DNA from 3 places in the Janthinobacterium sp. NKUCC08_JDC genome. Region 1 is predicted to be linked to each of the others. Evidence: predicted binding sites of a transcription regulator. Region 1 holds the regulator's gene; each other region holds the start of a gene.
The links. Region 1 encodes LexA, which represses DNA repair genes until DNA is damaged. Its sites were predicted from a motif close to ACTGTATNNNNATACAGT; they were not measured.

Region 1 (7,477 bases):
GAGCCTGGCCGACCGCACCCTGGGCACCCTGTTCGGTGTGGCGCGGGGCCTTGTGATCGTGCTGACCGCCGTCATCTTGTGTGGCATGACTTCCATACCGCAGCAGCCATTCTGGAAAAATGCGCAGCTCAGCCCGCTCGCGGAGCAGGGCGCGCGCGCCATCAAGCCTTATCTGCCTGCCGCTTACGCGCAGCATGTGAAATTTTGAATTTTTTTAAAATCAGTAGCACAGTTTAGGAGCACACCATGTGTGGCATCGTCGGCGTCGTTTCCCATCAACCTGTCAATCAATTGCTCTATGATGCATTGTTGCTCTTGCAACATCGCGGTCAGGACGCGGCAGGGATTGCGACCAATCACAGCAGTATGTTTTCCATGCACAAAGCCAACGGCCTCGTGCGAGACGTCTTCCGTACGCGCAACATGCGTTCGCTGCAAGGTACGACGGGCATCGGCCATTGCCGCTACCCGACGGCCGGTTCGTCGAGCGAAGAGGAAGCACAACCGTTCTATGTGAATGCGCCGTTCGGCATCACCCTGGCGCACAATGGCAACCTGACCAACTGGGAACAGTTGAAGCTGGAAATGTTCAAGAACGACCGCCGCCACATCAATACCGATTCCGATTCGGAAGTGCTGCTCAACGTGCTGGCGCATGAAATCCAGGAAGCGACGACGGGCCTGAACCTGGACCCGGAAGCCATCTTCAAGGCCGTTACCGTGCTGAACCGCCGCGTCAAGGGCGGTTACGCCGCCGTTGCGCAAATCGCCGGCGTGGGCTTGCTGGCCTTCCGCGACCCGCACGGCATCCGTCCGCTGTGCCTGGGCATCAATGAAACGGAGCAGGGTCCCGAATACCTGATCGCTTCCGAATCCGTAGCCCTGGAAGGCATGGGCTTCCGCTTCGTGCGTGACATCGGTCCCGGCGAAGCCGTCTTCATCGATGCCGACAAGAAATTGCACAGCGCCCAGTGCGCCGATAATGCCAGCCTGAACCCGTGCGTGTTCGAATTCGTCTATCTGGCCCGTCCCGACTCCGTCATCGACGGCGCTTCCGTGTACGCCACGCGCCTGAAAATGGGCGAATACCTGGCCGAGAAGATCCGCGCCGAATTGCCAGGCGTGCATATCGACGTGGTCATGCCGATTCCCGATTCCTCGCGTCCGGCCGCCATCCAGCTGGCCATGGCGTTGAACATCGAGTACCGCGAAGGCTTCATCAAGAACCGCTACATCGGCCGTACCTTCATCATGCCGGGCCAGGCGGCACGCAAGAAATCCGTGCGCCAGAAGCTCAACGCGATCCCGTCCGAATTCAAGGATAAAGTGGTGCTGCTGGTCGACGATTCCATCGTGCGCGGCACCACCAGCCGTGAAATCGTGCAGATGGCGCGTGAAGCGGGCGCGACGAAGGTCATCTTCGCCTCGGCCGCGCCACCGGTGATCTACCCGAACGTGTACGGCATCGACATGCCGACGCGCGACGAGCTGATCGCCTACGGCCGCACGACGGAAGAAGTGTGCCGCGAAATCACGGCCGACTACCTCGTGTACCAGGATATCGGCGCGCTGAAGCAGGCGATCGCCGACGTCAACCCGGCCCTGACGAACTTCGAGGCATCGTGCTTCGATGGCGTGTACGTGACGGGCGACGTGTCGCAGGAGTACCTGGACCGCCTGGAATATGCACGCCACCATCCGAAGGCGGCAGCGCCCGAAGATACGCCGCGTTCCCAGCTGAACCTGAACCTGGCGACAACGGAAGCATAAGTACCTGCCCGGCCGATGCCGGGCTTTTTTTGGGGTCGGACCCTCAGGTCGGACCCCGGCACTTGCCTTGGGTTAAGCGGCAAGACGAGTATTTGGAACTTCCACCATGACCAACAAAAAAACCTACGGCTTCACCACCACCATCCTGCACAACGACCGCCGCAAGGGCATCGAGCACGGCTCGCTGCACAAGCCCGTGCATACTTCCGTTGCCTTCGGTTACGCCGATGCGCGCCAGCTCGCGTCCGTGTTCCAGGGCAAGGAGCCGGGCTTCCGTTATGGCCGCCAGGGCAATCCGACCGTCTCCTCACTGGAAGACAAGGTCAACAAGATGGAAGACGGCGTGGCGACCCTGTGCTTCGCCACCGGCATGGGCGCCATCGGCGCCGTGGTGCAATCGTTGCTGCGCGCGGGTGACCATGTCGTGTCGTCGGCCTTTTTGTTTGGCAACACCAACAGCTTGTGGCAAACGGTGACGGGGCAGGGCATCGGCGTGTCGTTCGTCGACGCCACCGAGGTGGCCAATGTGGCCGCGGCCATTACGCCGGCCACGCGCATCGTGTTTGTGGAAACCATCGCCAATCCGCGCACGCAAATCGCCGACCTGAAGAAAATCGGCGACCTGTGCCGCGAGAAGGGCATCTTGTACATCGTCGACAACACGATGACGACGCCATACCTGTTCCGCCCGAAAGCTGTGGGCGCGGGTCTGGTGGTCAATGCCTTGACGAAATCCATCGGCGGCCACGGCAATGCGCTGGGCGGCAGCTTGACGGACACGGGCGTGTTCGACTGGACGCAGTATCCGAACATTTTCGAGAACTACAAGAAGGCGGCGCCCGCGCAGTGGGGCATCGCGCAAATCCGTGCCAAGGCCTTGCGCGACTTCGGCGCATCCTTGGGGCCGGAAGCGGCGCATCATATCGCTGTTGGCGCGGAAACCATGGCCTTGCGCATGGATCGCACCTGCTCGAACGCTTTGGCGCTGGCCACCATGTTGCAGGCGGATCCAAGAGTGGCGGCCGTGCATTATCCTGGCCTGGTGTCGCACCCGCAGCACGCACTGGCGACGGACATGTTCCGCAGCTATGGTTCGCTGTTCAGCTTTGAGCTGAAAGATGGCATCGACTGCTTCGATTTCCTCAATCGTCTCAATCTTGCGATTCCCGCCAGCAACCTCGGCGACACGCGCACCTTGGTCATTCCCGTCGCCCACACGATTTTCTACGAGATGGGTGCCGAGCGCCGCGCCAGCATGGGCATCGCCGAATCGCTGATCCGCGTGTCCGTCGGTATCGAGGATGAAGCAGACTTATTGGAAGATTTCAGCAGCGCACTGGACGCATAAGCAGCCGCGCACCATGTAAAAAGGGCCGCGACAGGGATGCTGTCGCGGCCCTTTTTTTCGTGCGGCAGTTTAATGCCAGCTGCGCATCAAGCCTACCGCCAAACCTTCCAGGGCGAATTCATCTTCCGGCGACACGGTAATGACCTTGAAGTCCGGATTTTCCGGCAGCAGTTCGATGACGGAGCCCGTCTTCTTGTAGCGCTTGACGGTGACTTCGTCGCCGATGCGGGCGACGACGATCTGGCCATTCTTGGCGCTGTCGACTTTTTTCACGGCCAATAAATCGCCATCCATGATGCCGGCGTCGCGCATGGACCAGCCGCGCACCTTCAGCAGGAAGTCGGGCTTGGCCGAGAACAGGGCCGGATCGACGTTGTAGCTCGCTTCCAGGTTTTCCTGCGCCAGGATGGGCGAACCTGCCGCCACCCGGCCGATCAGGGGAAGCGACATCAGCAGGGCTGCCGGCACTTTCGATGGCGGCGCTTCGGCGGCCGCACCGATCAGGCGGATGCCGCGCGAGGTGCCGGGCGAAATCTCGATCGCGCCCTTGCGGGCCAGGGCCTGCAAATGCTCTTCGGCCGCATTGGCCGATTTGAAACCCAGTTCATTGGCGATTTCGGCACGGGTGGGAGGAAAGCCCGTGTTTTCAATCGCGTCCTTGATCAGGTTCAGGATTTGTTCTTGTCGTGCTGTCAGCTTGATCATGAGCGGTGGGTGCATACTAAAATGCTGTCTATATGAACAGTCTGTATTTTTGTACAGTATCGCCCACTATGCAAGGGGATTTCCGTGTTTTGGGCGAATTTCGCAAGAAATACTTGTCCACGGTCGGAAAGCACGGTGGCGCACGGGCTTTTCGGGCGCTTGTGGAAGGAATGATTGAAACGTTTGCAAAAGACGGTTATAATCTTCGGCTGACCTTCCCACACCCGTCTTGACGCCGGGGTGGGCGATTATCAATCCGACCTGAAGGAGTTTGCATGCGTCATTATGAAATAGTCTTTATCGTCCATCCGGACCAAAGCGAGCAAGTGCCCGCGATGATCGAACGCTACAAAGCCAGCGTAACCACCCGCGGCGGTTCGGTTCACCGCGTGGAAGATTGGGGCCGCCGTCAAATGGCTTACTCGATCCAAAAGCTGCCTAAAGCACACTACATCTGCCTGAACATCGAATGCGACAACGAGACCCTGGTCGAGTTGGAAACAGCATTCAAATTCAATGATGCCGTGTTGCGTCACCTGACCGTTAAAATGAAGAAAGCTGAAACAGCTCCTTCGCCGATGATGAAATCGGTACAACGCGAAGACGCGGCCAAAAGCCACCGCACCGAAGCACCAGCAGCCGCTCCAGCCGCAGCAGCAGCTTAATTCTTGACCAGGATCGTGCGCTGAACCAGCTACAAGTAACCGCCATCATTGCCGAGCGCGAAATATTGCGCTATACCCCGGCAGGGCTGCCGATTGTGAATGCAGTATTGCAACACAGTTCGCAGCAGATGGAAGCAGGGATTGCCCGTTTGACCGAGTTTGATGTTGCCGCGCTAGCCGCTGGCGAAATCTCAGGCAGGTTCAGTCAGGCAAGCTTGGGCGGGGTGTATCAGTTCACGGGTTTCCTGGCCAGGAAGAGCCGCAACAGCAAGAGTTTGGTGTTTCACATCATTGATTTTAGTGCAGTCAATTCTGACTAGCGCATTTTAGATACAGGAGCCTGACATGGCATTCGGTAAAAAGTTCGACAAAAATAAGCTCAAGCTTAAAGAAAAACGCAAACAGCAAAACCCGTTGTTCAAACGCAAGAAGTTCTGCCGCTTCACCGCAGCTCACGTTGAGCAAGTCGACTACAAAGACGTCGACACGCTGAAAGACTTCGTCCAAGAAAACGGCAAGATCATGCCAGCACGCCTGACCGGTACCAAAGCGCACTACCAGCGCCAAGTTGACACCGCAATCAAGCGCGCTCGCTTCCTCGCGCTGCTGCCATACACCGATCTGCACCACGCTTAATCGGTCAGATATTCCTGGAGAAGAACTATGCAAATCATTCTGTTAGAAAAAGTTGTTAACGTCGGTAACCTCGGCGAAGTCGTCAAAGTCAAAGACGGTTACGCACGTAACTTCCTGATCCCGCAACGCCTGGCACGTCGTGCTACGGCAACCGCTGTGGCTGAATTCGAAGTCAAGCGCGCCGAACTGGAAAAAGCTGCTGCCGCCAAACTGGCCGCATCGCAAGCCCAGGGCGAAAAACTGAGCGGTCTGACCGTTCAAGTTGCTCAAAAAGCTGGTGTTGATGGCCGTCTGTTCGGTTCCGTCACCAACTTCGACATCGCTGAAGCGCTGACCAAGCAAGGTTTTGCTGTTGAAAAAGCACAAATCCGCATGCCTACCGGCCCGCTGAAGATCGTTGGCGAGCACAACGTTTCGGTTGCTCTGCACACCGACGTGGTCGTGGAAGTTGTTATCGCTGTCGTTCCAGACGCGAACGCGTAATTGTCTGCGGGCCTGGCCCGCAAGCATTGCCGCACTATGAAAAGCCGGGTTCGCCCGGCTTTTTTGTGGCCTTTTTTTCGCTCAATTTCAGCCCTTTATTTTTGCCAGCACGCCGAAGCGGGTATAATTCGCGCCATGAACGCCCCCTCTGATCCGCAACTGGATTCCCTCCGTATTCCGCCGCATTCGATCGAAGCAGAACAATCCGTCATCGGTGGTCTGCTGCGCGACAATGCCGCCTATGACCGCATCGCCGACTTCATGCATGCGGAGGATTTCTATCGCTATGACCATCGCATCATCTTCGAGCAAATCGTTAAGATGGTTAACGCTTCCAAGCCAGCCGATGTCATTACTGTTTTTGAAACCCTGACCCAGCTCGGCAAGGCCGATGACGTGGGCGGACTCGCTTACCTGAACGCCATGGCGCAAAACACGCCATCGGCCGCGAACATCCGGCGTTACGCCGAGATCGTGCGCGACCGCGGCGTGCTGCGTAAACTCATCACCGTCGCCGACGATATCTCCGGTACGGCCTTCAGCCCGCAAGGCAAGGAAGTCAAGCAGATGCTTGACGAGGCCGAATCGAAGATTTTCGCCATCGCCGAAGAAGGCGCGCGCGGCGCCCAGGGCTGGACCGCCATCCAGCCCCTGCTGACGCAGGTGGTCGAGCGTATCGACGAACTGTACAGCCGTGACAACCAGAGTGAAATCACGGGCGTGCCCACCGGTTTCATCGACCTCGACCGCATGACCTCGGGTCTGCAGCCGGGCGACCTGGTGATCGTGGCGGGCCGTCCTTCGATGGGCAAGACGGCGTTTTCCGTCAACATCGGTGAAAACGTGGCCATCGACAGCGGCTTGCCCGTGGCCGTGTTCTCGATGGAGATGGGCGGCGCCCAGCTGGCCATGCGTATGCTCGGCTCCGTCGGACAGCTCGACCAGCACCGTTTGCGTACCGGCCGCCTGAACGACGAAGACTGGCCGCGCCTGACGAATGCCATTCAGAAGATGAACGACGCGCAGTTGTACATCGATGAAACGCCGGCGCTCAATTCCATCGAATTGCGTGCCCGCTCGCGCCGCTTGTCGCGTCAATGCGGCAAGCTGGGCCTGATCATCGTCGATTACTTGCAACTGATGTCGGCCAATACGCCGGGCGACAACCGTGCCACGGAGATTTCCGAGATTTCGCGGGGCTTGAAAGGCCTGGCGAAAGAACTCGGTTGCCCCGTGATCGCGCTGTCCCAGCTGAACCGCTCGCTGGAACAACGCCCGAATAAACGTCCTGTCATGTCCGACTTGCGCGAATCGGGCGCTATTGAACAGGATGCCGACGTGATCCTGTTCATTTACCGCGACGAGGTGTATAACCCCGACTCGCCAGACAAGGGAACGGCCGAGATCATCATCGGTAAACAACGTAACGGTCCAATCGGCAGCATCCGCCTCACTTTCATGGGGCAATACACCAAATTTGGCAATTACAGTGGTGGCCTGGCGCTTTACCAAGGCGACTAAGACTCAGCAGCACTGGCATTCCATCGGCCGCCCCCGACAACGGGGCGGCTTTCTGTAGTAAATAACACGACTCAATGCTTAACGGAGAATGACATGTTTGGACGCTTGATGCCCACAGAGGGCAAGTTTTTTGAATTGTTTAACCAGCACGCGGAACTGTGCGTCAAGGGCGCCAAAGAGATGCTCGGCCTGATGACCAATTTCGACGACCTGGAAAACCGCGTGCATGCGATCGAAAGCATCGAGAAACAGGCGGACAAAGTCACCTACGCCACCGTGGAAATGCTGCACAAGACCTTCATCACGCCGATCGACCGCGATGACATCCATCAGCTGATCACGCGCCAGG
Region 2 (7,477 bases), on a different contig from region 1:
GCCCGCACTGCGATGGCCCGCTGTTCAAGGGCAAGCGCGTGGCCGTGATCGGCGGCGGCAACTCGGGCGTGGAAGCGGCGATCGACCTGGCCGGTCTCGTGAAACACGTGACCCTGATCGAGTTCGGCGCGGAATTGCGTGCCGATGCGGTGCTGCAACGCAAGCTGCACAGCCTGCCTAACGTGACCGTGATTACGTCGGCGCAAACGACCGAGATCCACGGCGACGGCAAGATCGTCAATGGCCTGAGCTACACGGACCGGGTTAGCGGCGAGTCGAAAAAGGTCGAGCTGGAAGGCGTCTTCGTGCAAATCGGCCTGGTGCCGAACACGGAGTGGCTCAAAGGCACGGTGGCACTGTCGCGCCACGGTGAAATCGAAGTCGACGCCCGCGGCCAGACCTCGATCCCCGGCGTGTTCGCGGCCGGCGACGTCACCACGGTGCCGTACAAGCAGATCATCATTGCCACCGGCGAAGGCGCCAAGGCAGCTTTGTCCGCCTTTGACCACCTGATCCGCTCGGACGACGAGGAAGTAGTGGAAGAGTCCGCGTCGAAAGAAGCATTGACTGCGTAAATCTTTACGCTGCAAAAAAACCGGAACGGCCGCGAGGTGGTTCCGGTTTTTTTGTGCGTAGAAGAAACTTAGCTGCCCGCGTACAGGGGATTGGCGGCCACATACACTTGCACGCCGTCGACGGGCATGTCCTTCGGCGCGATCTCTGCCAGGGCGAAGACGGTCTTGTTGTTGAAGGTTTGCACGTGCCACGTAAAACGCTGGCCGGCGCGCGCGATGGTGACGGTTTCGCCGCGCGTGACGTTGATGTGGCGGGTATCGGGTTGCAGCTCGATGCTGCGCTGGGCGGCCGCGTGCGGGGCGCTGCTGCCATAGTCGGCGGCCGTGCCCGTGGGGCCGGCCGCGATGGCCGAGGCGGCAAGGACGGCGCACAAAATCGCCAGGGCGCTGCGGTGGGTGTTCAACATAATTTCTCCAAGAATAAGCCAGGCGCAGCGAGTAGCCGCGCCATATTGTCGTTGTGGCTGCACCGGGATCGCCGGTTTTTGCAACACGGCATCCTAAGCGTTTCTTGTCGGATCTGCAAAGTCCTATTTCACAATTGCACCGTCGCCTCCAAGGGCACGAGCAAGGCCAGGGCCTGATCGCTGCCCGGATACAGGGCCAGGCTGGGGCAAATTGCAGCAAAGCATGATGGGCCAGAGGACGAGGTAGGGAGAAAACTGCGGGGGTAGGGGCGGAGCCGGGGTAGCGCTGATTCTAGAGCATTTGCGGTCCCACAATGGGAAAAGCCCTTCGGTTCAGAGAACCAAAGGGCTTTTCTTTTATTGGCGGAGCGGACGGGACTCGAACCCGCGACCCCCGACGTGACAGGCCGGTATTCTAACCAACTGAACTACCACTCCAAGCTCGTATGATCTGTGTTGCTGATCCATGAAGCACTGGATAATTTTCTGTATTGGTGGTGGGTGCTGAGAGGCTCGAACTCCCGACCTACGCCTTGTAAGGGCGCCGCTCTACCAACTGAGCTAAGCACCCGCATACCCAGAAAACTATCCCGACGTTTGTCACCACGTCTGGAAGAGGCACTATTATAGGGGGCGCATTCGTGCTTGTGCAACTATTCTTGAGGGTGAACAGCAGTTTTTTTGCTGAAAAGCGCAAAAATAGTCAGGGACGGGGGGAGTGACGTGTTTTCTGCTTCTGAAATGGGAAAAGCCCTTCGGTTCAGAGAACCAAAGGGCTTTTCTTTTATTGGCGGAGCGGACGGGACTCGAACCCGCGACCCCCGACGTGACAGGCCGGTATTCTAACCAACTGAACTACCACTCCAAGCTCGTATGATCTGTATTGCTGATCCATGAAGCACTGGACAGTTTTCTGATTTGGTGGGTGCTGAGAGGCTCGAACTCCCGACCTACGCCTTGTAAGGGCGCCGCTCTACCAACTGAGCTAAGCACCCGTTGCTTGTCTCAGAAAACCATCCCGACGTTTGTCACCACGTCTGGAAGAGGCGCTATTATAGGACGGACAAAATCCTTCTGCAAGCGCTTTTTTCACTTTACTCCGTAATACCCCACTGCGACAGCATCCACGCCATATTGAATGCGTTTTCGGCAATGGCGTTATAGCGGCCCGAAGCGCCGCCATGGCCGGCGCCCATATTCGTTTTCAGCAGCAGGGGATTGCCGTCCGTCTTGTACGCGCGCAGCTTGGCCACATACTTTGCCGGTTCCCAGTACATGACCTGGCTGTCGTTCAGGCCCGTCGTCACCAGCATGGCCGGGTAATTCTTGCGCGCAATGTTGTCGTAGGGCGAGTAGCTGAGCATGTAGTCGTAGGCCGTCTTCTGGTTCGGGTCGCCCCATTCCAGGTACTCGCCCGTCGTCAGCGGCAGGCTGGCGTCCATCATGGTGTTCATCACGTCGACGAAGGGCACGGCCGCGTGCACGGCGTGGAACAGCTCGGGACGCATGTTGACGACGGCGCCCATCAGCAAGCCGCCGGCGCTGCCGCCCTGGATGATCAGGCGGTTCGGGCTCGTCCATTTTTCACGCACCAGGTAGTCGGCGCTGTCGATGAAGTCATTGAAGGTGTTCTTCTTCTTCATCAGCATGCCGTCTTCATGCCACGCTTCGCCCATGTCCGTGCCGCCGCGGATATGCGCTTGCGCATAGATGACGCCACGGTCCAGCAGGCTGATGCGGCTGATGGCAAAAGTGGCTTCCGTCGAGATGCCATACGAACCATACGAATACAGCAGCAGCGGCGCGGAACCGTCGAGCTTGACGCCTTTCTTGTAGACGACCCACAACGGCACCTGCACGCCATCGCGCGCCTTCACCCACAAGCGCTGCGTCGTGTAGCGGCTGCCATCAAAGCCGCCGACGATTTCCTGCTGCTTGAGCACCGTGCGCTTGCCGTCTTGCATGCTCATGTCGATGACGGTGGGCGGCGTGACGGGCGACTGGTAGGACATGCGAAATTGCGTGGCGGAAAACTCCGGCGTACCGGCCGCCGTGGCCAGGTAGACGGGGTCGTCGAACTGCACCGTTTTCCAGTTCTTCCGCGCGAAATCATGGATGCGGGCGCGGTTCAGGGCGCGGGCTTTTTCCATCACCACCAGATAGCCCTGGAAGACGTCGATGGACTGGATCACGGCATCCTTGTTGTGCGGCACGACGCTCTTCCAGTTCTTCGGCTGCGGGGCGGTCACTGGCGCGCTGACGACGCGGAAATTCTTCGCCTCTTTGTTGGTCAGAATAAACAGCTGGCCGTCGCGGTGCTCGATGCCGTAGCGGTGGCCTTTTTCACGTTTCAGCACGCTCTGGAAACTGCCTTCGGGCTTGCTCGTTGGCAGCAGCAGCACTTCGCTCGTATCCGTGCTGCGCGCAGTGAGCACGAAGTAGCGATGGTCGCGGGTGCGGCTCACGCCGATGGCGAACTGTTCCACTGGCTCGTGGTAGACCTGCTGCAAGGTGCCGCCCAGGGGCAGGCGGAACAAGCGGTCCGCGCGCTTGGTGGTGGCGTCTTCCTGCGTCAGCATCAGGGTGGCGTTGTCCGCCGCCCACGCCAGCGAGGTCACGCGCGGCATGGTGTCGCCCAGCAGCTTGCCCGTCTTCAAATCCTTGACATGCAGTTCGTACTGGCGGAAACCCGTCGTGTCGGTGGTGTAGGCCAGCAACTGTTCATTCGGGCTGATGGCAAACGCACGTACGGCAAAGAATTTGTGGCCTTCGGCCAATTGATTCTGGTCCAGCAGAATTTCTTCAAGCGCCTGCACATCGTAGGCGCCGTTCTTGCCGACAGGACGGCGGCAGTGAATCGGGTATTGCTTGCCTGCTTCCGTGCGCGTGTAATAGTAGAAATTGCCTTGGCGCGCAGGCACGGACAGGTCCACTTCCTGCATGCGTCCCTTGACTTCCGCAGTCACCTTGTCGGCCAGCGGCTGGATCGGGGCCGTGACGGCGGCCGTGTAGGCGTTTTCCGCATTCAGGTAATCGATCACGGCAGGATCGGTCTTCTTTTGCAGCCAGCGGTAGTCGTCCGTGACGACCGTGCCGTGGCGCGTTTCCTGCCAGGCCGTCTTGGCGGCAACGGGCGCCGACATGGTGGCGACGGTAGCGGTGGCGGCGTCGGCGGCCAGCGCGGATGGCGCCAGCGAGGACAGCAGCAGGGCCGGCAGGATGGATAACCAGGCGGACCGGCGGCGCGCAGCGTGATGGGCGATAGACAAGGCGACTCCTTTGAATAGTTGTGTCAGGATTGTAATCTTGCTATTGAGAAAAGCAACCGCCTTGCGCGTGCGTTTCAACTTGCATCCATGGGCATTTCCAGCGATACTGTATATAACTACAGTATCCCGCCGCGAGGTGTCCTTGACCACATCTGCCTCCCCCTTTCCCGAGCCACCCGCAGCCCGCCGCTGGATAGCGCATCTGGACATGGACGCCTTCTTTGCCTCCGTGGAACTGTTGAAATATCCGGAATTGCGCGGCGAAGCCGTCGTCATCGGCGGTGGGCGTCTGCAGCAGCCCGTGCTGCAGGAAGACGGCACGCGGCAATTTGCGCGCATGCGCGACTACGTGGGGCGCGGCGTCGTCACCACGTCGACGTATGCGGCGCGCGTGTTCGGCGTGTTTTCCGCCATGGGCATCATGAAGGCGGCCAAGCTGGCGCCCGACAGCATCCTGCTGCCGGCCGATTTCGAGGCCTACCGCGACTATTCAGCGCGCTTCAAGCAGGCCGTGGCCCAGTTGTGCCCCATCATCCAGAACGTGGGCATCGATGAAATCTATGTTGATCTCACCGAATACGGCGAGCAGGCGCCGGCCATGGCGGCGCGCCTGAAGGCGGCCGTGTTCGAAGCCACGGGCCTGTCGTGCTCGATCGGCCTGGCACCCAACAAATTGCTGGCGAAAATCTGTTCCGACCTGGAAAAACCGGACGGCCTGACCATCCTGAACCCGGAGGATATTGAAACGCGCGTGTGGCCCTTGCCGGCGAAAAAGATCAACGGCATCGGTCCGAAAGCCACGGCCAAGCTGGAAGCGCTGGGCATTGTCACCATTGGCGAGCTGGCCCGGGCCGACATGGCCATGCTGCGCACGCAGTTCGGCGACCTGTACACGGGCTGGCTGCGCCAGGCGGCGCTGGGCATCGATGACCGGCCCGTGCAGACGAGCCGGGAAACCAAGTCCGTCAGCCGCGAAACGACGTTCGAGCGCGACTTGCAGGTGGTGCGCGACCGCGCCACCCTGTCGGAAAAACTGGAAAGCCTGTGTACGCGCGTGGCGGGCGACTTGGATAAACAGTCGCTGGCGGGGCGCACGGTGGGCATCAAGCTGCGCTTCGAGGATTTCAGCACCGTCACGCGCGACATCACCCTGCCCAGCGCCACGGCGGACGCCGCCGCCATCCTGCGCGCCAGCCGCGATTGCTTGCGGCGCGTGCCATTTGACAAGAAAATCCGCCTGCTGGGCGTGCGCATCTCGACCTTGTCGGACCCGGCCATCGTGACGCGGCAGGCACCGGCCCAGGCGGAGCTGTTTCCCGCCCTGTAGCGGCATTCCCCACGCAGCAACAACACCGCGCCAGTCCGCGCTTTTGACGGCATTCCCGTGTCGAAAGTGTAGAATGGCGTTCCCCTGGCACTACTGAAACAAACGGAAGACAAAAACTATGTGGTTCAAGAATCTTCAGATTTACCGCCTGCCCGCACCGTGGGCTTACACGCCAGAACAACTGGAAGAGGCGCTGTCCTCGAACAAATTTACGCCGGCGACCAGCATGGATCTGATGCGCCAGGGCTGGGATACGCCACGCCCGAACGGCGGCCTGGTCCACGTGGTCAACAAACAGATGCTGATCCTGCTGGGCACGGAAAAGAAACTGCTGCCAGCGACCGTCATCAACCAGGTGGCCAAGGCCCGCGCCGCCGAGATGGAAGAAGCGCAAGGCTTTGCGCCTGGTAAAAAGGCCATGAAGGAATTGAAGGAACGCGTGGCCGACGAGCTGCTGCCGCGCGCCTTCAGCATCCGCAGCAACGTCTGGACGTGGATCGACCCCGTCAATGGCTGGCTGGTGGTCGATGCCGCCAGCCCGGCGAAAGCCGATGAAGTCATCAAGCTGCTGTTGAAAGCCGTCGACAAACTGCCGCTGGAAAGTCTGCGCGTGCAGCGCTCGCCCGTGGCGGTGATGACGGAATGGCTGCAGGCCGACGATGCGCCGGCCGGCTTCACGGTCGACATGGATACGGAATTGCGCGCCACGGGCGAAAGCAAGGCCACCGTGCGCTACGTGCGCCACACCCTGGAAGCGGACGACGTGCGCCGCCACATCGCGGCCGGCAAGCAGTGCACGCGCCTGGCCATGACGTGGAACGACAAGATCTCATTCGTGCTGACGGAGTCGCTGGCCATCAAGAGCGTCAAGCCGCTCGACGTGATCAAGGAAACGGAATCGAGCACGAAGAACGACGAAGAGCGTTTCGACGGCGACGTGATGCTGATGACGGGCGAGCTGAGCAAGCTGATGGCCGACGTGGTCGAAGCATTGGGCGGCGAAGCGACGGCGTAACAGCCGTCATGCCGGTACAAAAAAGGAGCTGCGGCTCCTTTTTTTCGTCTGCGCAATATGTCGCGCCATAAAAAAAGCGCCTTGCACGGTGAAGTGCAAGGCGCTTTCGGACAAGCTAATTCACAACGTCACATTAGAACTTGTAGTTGCCGGTGATGTAGAACGAACGCATCATTGGATCGGCGTAGCGTGGGTCGAAACCAACCTGGTGGCCCGACGAAGCGCGCAGCGACAGCGGTGGTGCACGGTCGAACAGGTTTTTGATACCTGCGCGGATCGTGGTTTGCTTGTCAAAGGCGAAACGTGCTTGCCAGTCGAACGTGGTGTACGACGGTACTTGCAGGCGGAAGTTTTTCTCTTCCTGCTGGGTCGCCAGGTTGTACACGGTAGCGGCTGCATCGGTGTAGCCGTTACGGTAGTTGACCGTTACCGTGTTGCTCAGGCGGCCCGTATCCAGGGTCGTCGTCAGCTTCATCAGGTTGCGGAACGTGACTTCGTTGGTGTCGCCGAAGAAGTTCATGTTGCTGGTGTAGATATTATCGCTACCGGCTTTGGTGTAGTTGGCGTGCAACATGTGCGTACCGCTCAATTGGGCGGTCAGCTTGCCGAAGGAGAACTTGTGGTTGGCCGACAGATCCCAGTCGATACCACGGTATTCCTTCTTGCCGATGTTGACCGACAGTTTCTTGAACGAGTAGTAGGTGATGCCGGTCGATGGTTCGGTATAAGTTCCGAAGCTCGACGCATACTTGATCGGATCGGCAAATGCTTGCTCTTCGGAAACTTCCGACACGGCATTGCGCAGTTTCACATCCCACAGGTCGGCGCCGAACGAGAAGGCCGAGCTAGGTTCGACACGGAAGCCCAGGGTGAACTGTTTCGAC
Region 3 (7,477 bases), on a different contig from region 1:
GCGCACGCGCACCGTGACGCTGCCGCCCGACGGCGTGTAGCGCAGGGCGTTGTCGATCAGGTTGCTCAGCAGCTCGCGCAGCATCATGGCATTGCCGGAAATCATGATCGAATACGCGGGCTGCTCGAAGCCCAGGTCGATATGCTGGGCAAACGAAGCTTGCACCCAGTCCTGCACCACGCCGCGCGCCAGTTCGCTCAGCTCGATCGGCTCGAACGCCGTGCCCGCCTGCGGCTGGTTTTCCGCGCGCGCCAGGGCCAGCAGCTGGTTGACGAGGCGCGTGGCCGCTTCCGAACTTTTCGCCAGTTGCAGCAGCGAGCGGTGGATCTCGTCGTGGTCGGTCTGGCGCAGGGCCAGTTCCGACTGCATGCGCATGCCGGCCAGCGGCGTTTTCATCTGATGCGCGGCATCGGCGATGAAGCGTTTCTGCATGTCGATCGACAGCGATAGCCGCGCCAGCATCTCGTTGAGCGAACCGACCAGCGGCGTGATTTCCTCGGGTACCTGGCCCGATTCGATGGGCGATAAATCGTCGGGTGGCCGGGCGCGTATGCGCTCCTGCAATTGCGCCAGCGGCGACAGGCCGCGCGCCAGGGCAAACCAGACGAGAGCCAGGATCACGGGCAGGATGATGAACTGCGGCAAAATCACGCCCTTGATGATTTCATTGGCCAGCTGGGCGCGTTTCTCCAGGGTTTCGGCAACTTGTACCAGCGCGCGGTGCGGCTCATCGTCGTTGTCGGCAGGAATGTCGAGATAGCTGAACGCCACGCGCACGGGCGTGCCGTGGATGGTGTCGTTGCGAAACAGCACCATGCCGCTGCGGTATTTGTCGGGATCCTGCGGCGGCGGCAAATCGCGGTCGCCGGCCAGGTATTCGCCGCGCGGACCCACCACCAGGTAATACAGGGTGTCGACATCGTCGCCGCGCAGCAAGTCGCGGCCATTATTATTGCTGCTGTTCTTGTCCGGCGCGCGGCGCAACATGGCGCCATCGGCCTGCTTGACTTGCTGCGTGAGCACGGTCACGCTGTCTTCCAGCGCATGGTCGAACGGCTGATTGGCGATGCCCTTGGCCACCAGATAGGTGATGGCGATGCTCATCGGCCACAGCAGCAGCAGGGGCGCCAGCATCCAGTCGAGGATTTCGCCGAACAGCGAATGCTCGATGGTGTCGTCCTGCTCCGTGGTGGGCGGCTCGAACCAGTCGTCATCATCCGGCTCGTCCGCTGGCGCCTCGCGCGCCTTCACTTGCTGGCGGGTCCGCTGGCCGGGCTTGCCGACTCGCCCGCTTCAGCGTTCAGGCGCGCCGTTTCCGAGTATTTTTCCAGGCAATAGCCGAGGCCGCGCACGGTGGCGATGCGCACGCCGCCCACTTCGATCTTCTTGCGCAGGCGGTGCACATACACTTCGATGGCGTTGTTCGACACTTCCTCGCCCCATTCGCACAGGTGGTCGACCAGCTGCTCTTTCGAGACGAGGCGGCCGGTGCGGCCCAGCAGGATTTCCAGCAAGCCCAGTTCGCGCGCCGACAGGTCGAGCATCTGGTCGTTGATGTAGGCGCTGCGCCCCACCTGGTCGTAGCTGAGGGGGCCGTGCTTGATGATGGTGGCGCCGCCGCCAGCGCCGCGGCGCGTCAGGGCGCGCACTCTTGCCTCCAGTTCCGACAAGGCGAACGGCTTGGCCATATAATCATCGGCACCGAGGTCGAGGCCATTCACGCGTTGTTCGATGGAATCGGCGGCCGTCAGGATCAGCACAGGCAGCAGCGAAGCGCGTGCGCGCAGGCGGCGCAGCACTTCCAGGCCGGACATTTTGGGCAGGCCCAGGTCGAGGATCAGCAAGTCGAATTCCTGGGTGGACAGGGCCGTATCGGCCTCTTGCCCCGTCTTGACGTAGTCGATCGCATAACCGGACTGGCGCAGCGAGCGGGTCAGGCCATCGGCCAGCACGCTGTCATCTTCGGCAAGTAAAATACGCATGGTGCACTTCCTATGCTTTGCGGCGGTAGAAGCTTGTATTGTGTTTCATTTTCCGCAAGGTGGCGAATTTTTGTGAAAATCCACGCTTGTATTGATCTGTTTCAAAACAAATCCACGTTCCGCTTGCATTGATCACTGTTTTTTTATACAGTACTGTCTGTGTAAAGAATTTAACCCACTGGCGCTATCGCAGGCTGCACGGTTCACGTAGATGCGTCACGTGAATCCGCAACTGTAGAACGGCTGAAAGAACATATGGACGATAAAAAAGCTGTAGTACCCGCATCGGAAAAAGCCAAGGCGCTCGCCGCCGCACTGGCGCAGATCGAGAAGCAGTTTGGCAAAGGTTCGGTCATGCGCATGGATGCCAGCGCACCGATCGAAGAAGTGCAAGTCGTGTCGACCGGTTCGCTCGGCCTCGATATCGCGCTGGGCGTGGGCGGCTTGCCGCGCGGCCGCGTGGTGGAAATCTACGGTCCGGAATCGTCGGGTAAAACCACCTTGACCCTGCAAACCATCGCCGAAATGCAAAAACTGGGCGGCACGTGCGCCTTTATCGACGCCGAGCACGCGCTCGACGTCGGTTACGCGCAAAAGCTGGGCGTGAACCTGCACGAATTGCTGATCTCGCAACCGGACACGGGTGAGCAGGCGCTGGAAATCTGCGACGCCCTCGTGCGTTCGGGCAGCGTCGACCTCGTCGTCATCGACTCCGTGGCCGCACTGACGCCACGCGCCGAGATCGAAGGCGACATGGGCGATTCCCTGCCAGGCCTGCAAGCGCGCCTGATGTCGCAAGCCCTGCGCAAGCTGACCGGTTCCATCAACCGCACCAATACCCTGGTCATCTTCATCAACCAGATCCGCATGAAGATCGGCGTGATGTTCGGTAGCCCGGAAACAACCACGGGCGGCAATGCGCTGAAATTCTACGCCTCCGTGCGCCTGGATATCCGTCGCACCGGCTCGATCAAGTCCGGCGATGAAGTGATCGGCAACGAAACCAAGGTCAAGGTCGTCAAGAACAAGATCGCGCCACCGTTCAAGGAAGCGCACTTCGACATCCTGTACGGCGCAGGCACTTCGCGCGAAGGCGAAATCCTGGACCTGGGCTCGGATGCCAAGATCGTGGAAAAATCCGGTTCGTGGTACAGCTACAACGGCGAACGTATCGGCCAGGGCAAGGACAACGCTCGCGCCTTCCTGCAGGAGCGTCCGGCGCTGGCCCGCGAAATCGAAAACAAGGTCCGCGCTTCGCTGGGCGTGCGCGAACTGCCGCCGCTGGCTGCTGAAAAGCCGGAAAAAGCGGATAAAGCCGCCGACAAGGCTGCCAAGGCTGCGGAAGCCAAGCCAGAGTAGGTCGGATTAGCGCGGCAAAGCCGCGCGTAATCCGACAACACCACAGACGTCAACAATGTTGTCGGATTACGGTCCAAGGGCCCTGATCCGGCCTACGCATGGCTTGCCGCAAGGTAGGACCATGATCGCCGTCCCGCGCTGTTGCGCCGGGCGGCGATTGTGTTTGGGTGATGTGATTGTGGAATGAAAGACAAGGTGGGTGTATGGCCGCAGTACAACTAAGCCTGAAGGGCAGGGCGCTACGCTTTTTGTCGATGCGTGAACACAGCCGCATGGAATTGCGGCGCAAGCTTCAGCGCCATGCGCAGGAGGGCGATGACGTGGAAGCCTTGCTCGACAGCCTGGAGCAAGCCAATTGGCTGTCGCAGGAGCGCTTTTCCGAGTCGCTGATCCACCGCCGCTCGGCCCGCTTCGGCAATAGCCGCATCATGGCGGAGTTGCAAAGCCATGGCATCGGCGGCGAGGCGCTGCAGGAACTCAAGGCGGGCCTGGCCGAAGGGGAAGTTGCGCGCGCCTGCGAAGTGTGGCGCCGCAAGTTTGGTGAAGTAGCGCAGGATGCCGAGCAGCGCAACAAGCAGATGCGCTTCCTGATGCAGCGCGGCTTTTCCCAGCGCGCCGTGCAAGCGGCCTTGAAGGGGCTGGATCCCGACGAGGAATGAGGCTGACCATGGCGCGCCGGCCGGCCTCCGTCGTGCCCCATGAACTGCGCTTTCAAACGCCGTTTGTTTCCAGTATGGCGACGCCGCGCGATAAGGTATTCTGGCGCTCGAACGCTGTGCGATGCGCGCAGCACCACTGACCGTGACAGGATCGAGATGAGCAACTGGAATGCCGGCTATGTGGCCGAAATCGCCTATACCTATGGCTATTACGAAGAATTGAATCCTCTGCGCCTGCGGCTGCCCCTGCTGGCTGCCGGGCTTGCCTTGCCGGCCAGCGGCACGGCTTGCGAGCTGGGCTTTGGCCAGGGCATCAGCGCCAACATCCATGCGGCGGCGTCTTCCACGCGCTGGCATGGCAATGATTTCAATCCGTCCCAGGCCGCCTTTGCGCAGGAGCTGGCCAGCGTGACCGGCGCCGGCGCACAGTTCACGGACGAATCGTTCGCGCAGTTTTGCCGCCGTGACGACTTGCCCGATTTCGACTTTATCTGCCTGCACGGGATCTGGAGCTGGGTCTCGGCAGAAAATCGCGCCTTGATCGTCGATTTCCTGCAGCGCAAGCTGAAAGTGGGTGGCGTCGCCTATATCAGCTATAACACGCAGCCGGGCTGGAGTGCCATGATGCCGATGCGCGACTTGCTGGCCGAGCATAGCCGCGTCATGAGCGCGCCCGGCGTGGGCGTGCTGGCACGAGTCGACGGCGCCATCGATTTTGTCGACAGGATGATCGCCGTGCAACCGCGCTACCTGGAGGCCAATCCCCTGCTGGCGGACCGTTTCGAGAAGCTGAAAGCGCTGGACCGCAACTATATTGCACACGAATATTTCAATGCGGATTGGCAGCCGATGGCCTTTTCCAGCGTTGCGGCCATGCTGGGCGAGGCCAAGCTGGAGTTCGCCTCGTCCGCCAACTATACCGCTCTGGTCGACATGCTGAACCTGACGGCCGAACACCAGCAATTCCTGGCCGAGATACCCGATCCCGTCTTCCGCGAGACGACGCGCGCCTTTCTCGTCAACGAGCAATTCCGCAAGGATTACTGGGTCAAGGGCGCGCGCAGGCTGACGCCGTTGGCCCAGGTCAGCGCCGTGCGGGCCGTGCGCGTGATGCTGGCCGTGCCCCGCGACGAAGTGGTGTTGAGCGTGCATGGGGTGCTGGGCGACGCCGATATGGACGAGCGCGTGTATGCGCCCGTGCTCGACGCCATGGCCGACCATCGCGTGTACACGATAGGCGAACTGGAGCTGCAACTGGCGGGTAGCGAAGCCGGCCTGGCCGCCTTGCTGCAGATCATATTGGTGCTGGTCAGCAAGGGCAGCGTGCTTGCCGTCCAGGACGAGGCCGACATCGCCGTGGCGCGGCCGCAGACGGCGCGGCTGAATGCGCACTTGCTGGAGCAGGCGCTGGCAAGAACCGACTTGCACAGCCTCGCCAGCCCCCTGACGGGCGGCGGCGTGGTTGTATCGCATTTACAACAACTGTTCCTGTGGGCAAAACAGCAAGGTTGTCCAACGCCGCAAGAATGGGTGCGCGCGACGTGGCCGGTACTGCTGCGCCTGGAGCAACTGCTGACGAAGGACGGGCAGCCCTTGTTGACGGAAGAGGAAAACCTGGCCGAACTGCTGGCGCGCGCGGAATATTTTTCCGCGCGCACCTTGCCCGTTTTACGCGCACTGGGTGTGGCTGACTGAAGCGCGGTGCCGGCCAGTGCGCCGGTGCCGCAGGCATGCTTTCAAGTTATCTGCATTGTGAATAATTGTCATTGATTTTGCGATTTTCGTTAATGATTTGCGGCAGACGGCACGACCAATAAAAAATTATGTTGCGGCGCAACTAGCGCCCTGTGTGCTACACTTTTAGGGTTTTTGCGGCGCCGCAGGTGCGGTTGCTGTTCGTAGAAGCTGCGAACAGAGTGCTTTAGGCACATGGCTGCTTACTAATTATGGCCGCGCAAGCGGCATCGGTCTTATGCCCCTGTCAACTCCCGTATCCCGGCGCGCCCTACGGCACTCCCGCGTTATCGACGTCCAAGCGTATATGCGCGACGACGGCCTGTGGGATATTGACGCCCATATCACCGACATCAAAAGCTATGACGCGACCCTGGCCTCCGGCCCCCGTCCCGCCGGCGCCCCTCTGCATGACCTCCACTTACGTATTACCGTCGATCGCGAACTGACCATTGTCGAGGCCGAAGCTGCCTCCGATGCCGTGCCCTATCCCGGTTTTTGCGATACCATCGGCCCCGCTTACAGGGCGCTGATCGGTTTGAATTTATTGAAGAATTTCCGCCGCGACTTGAAACAGCGCCTGGCGGGAATCGCTGGCTGTACCCATTTGACCGAACTGGCGCAAGTCTTGCCGACTGCGACGGTTCAGGCATTTGCCGGCGATGTCTGGTCGACCCGTGACGGTGAGAATGCTGACTTGTCGCATGAAAAGCCGTTTCAACTCGACAAATGCCACGCCCTGCGCACCGATGGCGGGGCGGTGGCACAGTATTACCCGCGCTGGGTAGCCAAAGCGTGACCCCGGCGCTCTGTTTTTCCTGTTTTTTTTGCACCACTAACCGTATTTTTACAAATCAGTATCAGAAGGGAAGCCAGCATGAAAATCCATGAGTATCAAGCCAAAGAAATCCTCCGGCAGCACGGAGTGACGGTACCACGCGGTATTCCGTGCATGTCCGTCGAAGAAGCCGTCAAGGCTGCGGAAACCCTGGGCGGCCCGGTATGGGTTGTCAAGGCGCAGATCCACGCAGGTGGCCGCGGCAAGGGCGGCGGCGTGAAAGTGGCGAAATCGATCGAACAGGTCAAGGAATACGCTGACCAGATCATGGGCATGCAGCTGATCACGCACCAGACCAGCGCCGAAGGCCAGAAAGTCAACCGCCTGCTGGTGGAAGAAGGCGCCGACATCAAACAAGAACTGTACGTTTCGCTGGTCACCGACCGCGTTACCCAGAAAATCGTCCTGATGGCGTCGTCCGAAGGCGGCATGGACATCGAAGAAGTGGCCGAGAGCCACCCTGAAAAGATCCACCACGTCACCATCGATCCAGGCACCGGCCTGACCGATGCCCAGGCAGACGACATCGCCGCCAAAATCGGCGTGCCTGCCGGCTCCATCGCCGACGCCCGCGTCAACCTGCAAGGCCTGTACAAAGCGTACTGGGAAACCGATTGCTCGCTGGCCGAGATCAACCCGCTGATCGTCACCGGCAGCGGCAAAGTCATCGCCCTGGACGCCAAGTTCAACTTTGACCCGAACGCCCTGTTCCGTCATCCGGAAATCGTCGCCCTGCGCGATCTGGACGAAGAAGATCCAGCTGAAATCGAAGCGTCGAAATTCGACCTGGCCTACATTTCGCTCGACGGCAACATCGGTTGCCTGGTGAACGGCGCCGGTCTGGCCATGGCCACCATGGACACCATCAAGCTGTTCGGCGGCGAGCCAGCCAACTTCCTGGACGT

Region 2: the regulator LexA is predicted to act here: its motif matches at 4,357-4,374, upstream of dinB (DNA polymerase IV).
Region 3: the regulator LexA is predicted to act here: its motif matches at 2,117-2,134, upstream of recA (recombinase RecA).

What each region holds. Positions count from the first base shown of each region.
Region 1 covers NZ_JAHKQW010000001.1:844,388-851,864, reverse strand. Annotated here, with positions in the region: gene KO538_RS03920 (CvpA family protein) at 1-208, shown strand, start outside; gene purF (amidophosphoribosyltransferase) at 247-1,770, shown strand; gene KO538_RS03910 (cystathionine gamma-synthase family protein) at 1,877-3,118, shown strand; gene lexA (transcriptional repressor LexA) at 3,188-3,823, opposite strand; gene rpsF (30S ribosomal protein S6) at 4,099-4,488, shown strand; gene priB (primosomal replication protein N) at 4,509-4,808, shown strand; gene rpsR (30S ribosomal protein S18) at 4,834-5,124, shown strand; gene rplI (50S ribosomal protein L9) at 5,152-5,607, shown strand; gene KO538_RS03880 (replicative DNA helicase) at 5,743-7,128, shown strand; gene KO538_RS03875 (DUF47 domain-containing protein) at 7,222-7,477, shown strand, end outside.
Region 2 covers NZ_JAHKQW010000008.1:94,268-101,744, reverse strand. Annotated here, with positions in the region: gene ahpF (alkyl hydroperoxide reductase subunit F) at 1-575, shown strand, start outside; gene KO538_RS19115 (CzcE family metal-binding protein) at 644-982, opposite strand; tRNA gene KO538_RS19110 (tRNA-Asp) at 1,344-1,420, opposite strand; tRNA gene KO538_RS19105 (tRNA-Val) at 1,478-1,553, opposite strand; tRNA gene KO538_RS19100 (tRNA-Asp) at 1,771-1,847, opposite strand; tRNA gene KO538_RS19095 (tRNA-Val) at 1,902-1,977, opposite strand; gene KO538_RS19090 (S9 family peptidase) at 2,077-4,251, opposite strand; gene dinB (DNA polymerase IV) at 4,445-5,578, shown strand; gene KO538_RS19080 (recombination-associated protein RdgC) at 5,697-6,593, shown strand; gene KO538_RS19075 (TonB-dependent receptor) at 6,727-7,477, opposite strand, start outside.
Region 3 covers NZ_JAHKQW010000002.1:566,749-574,225, reverse strand. Annotated here, with positions in the region: gene KO538_RS08605 (sensor histidine kinase) at 1-1,251, opposite strand, end outside; gene KO538_RS08600 (response regulator transcription factor) at 1,248-1,982, opposite strand; gene recA (recombinase RecA) at 2,238-3,341, shown strand; gene recX (recombination regulator RecX) at 3,545-4,000, shown strand; gene KO538_RS08585 (class I SAM-dependent methyltransferase) at 4,157-5,695, shown strand; gene KO538_RS08580 (DUF2889 domain-containing protein) at 5,973-6,533, shown strand; gene sucC (ADP-forming succinate--CoA ligase subunit beta) at 6,612-7,477, shown strand, end outside.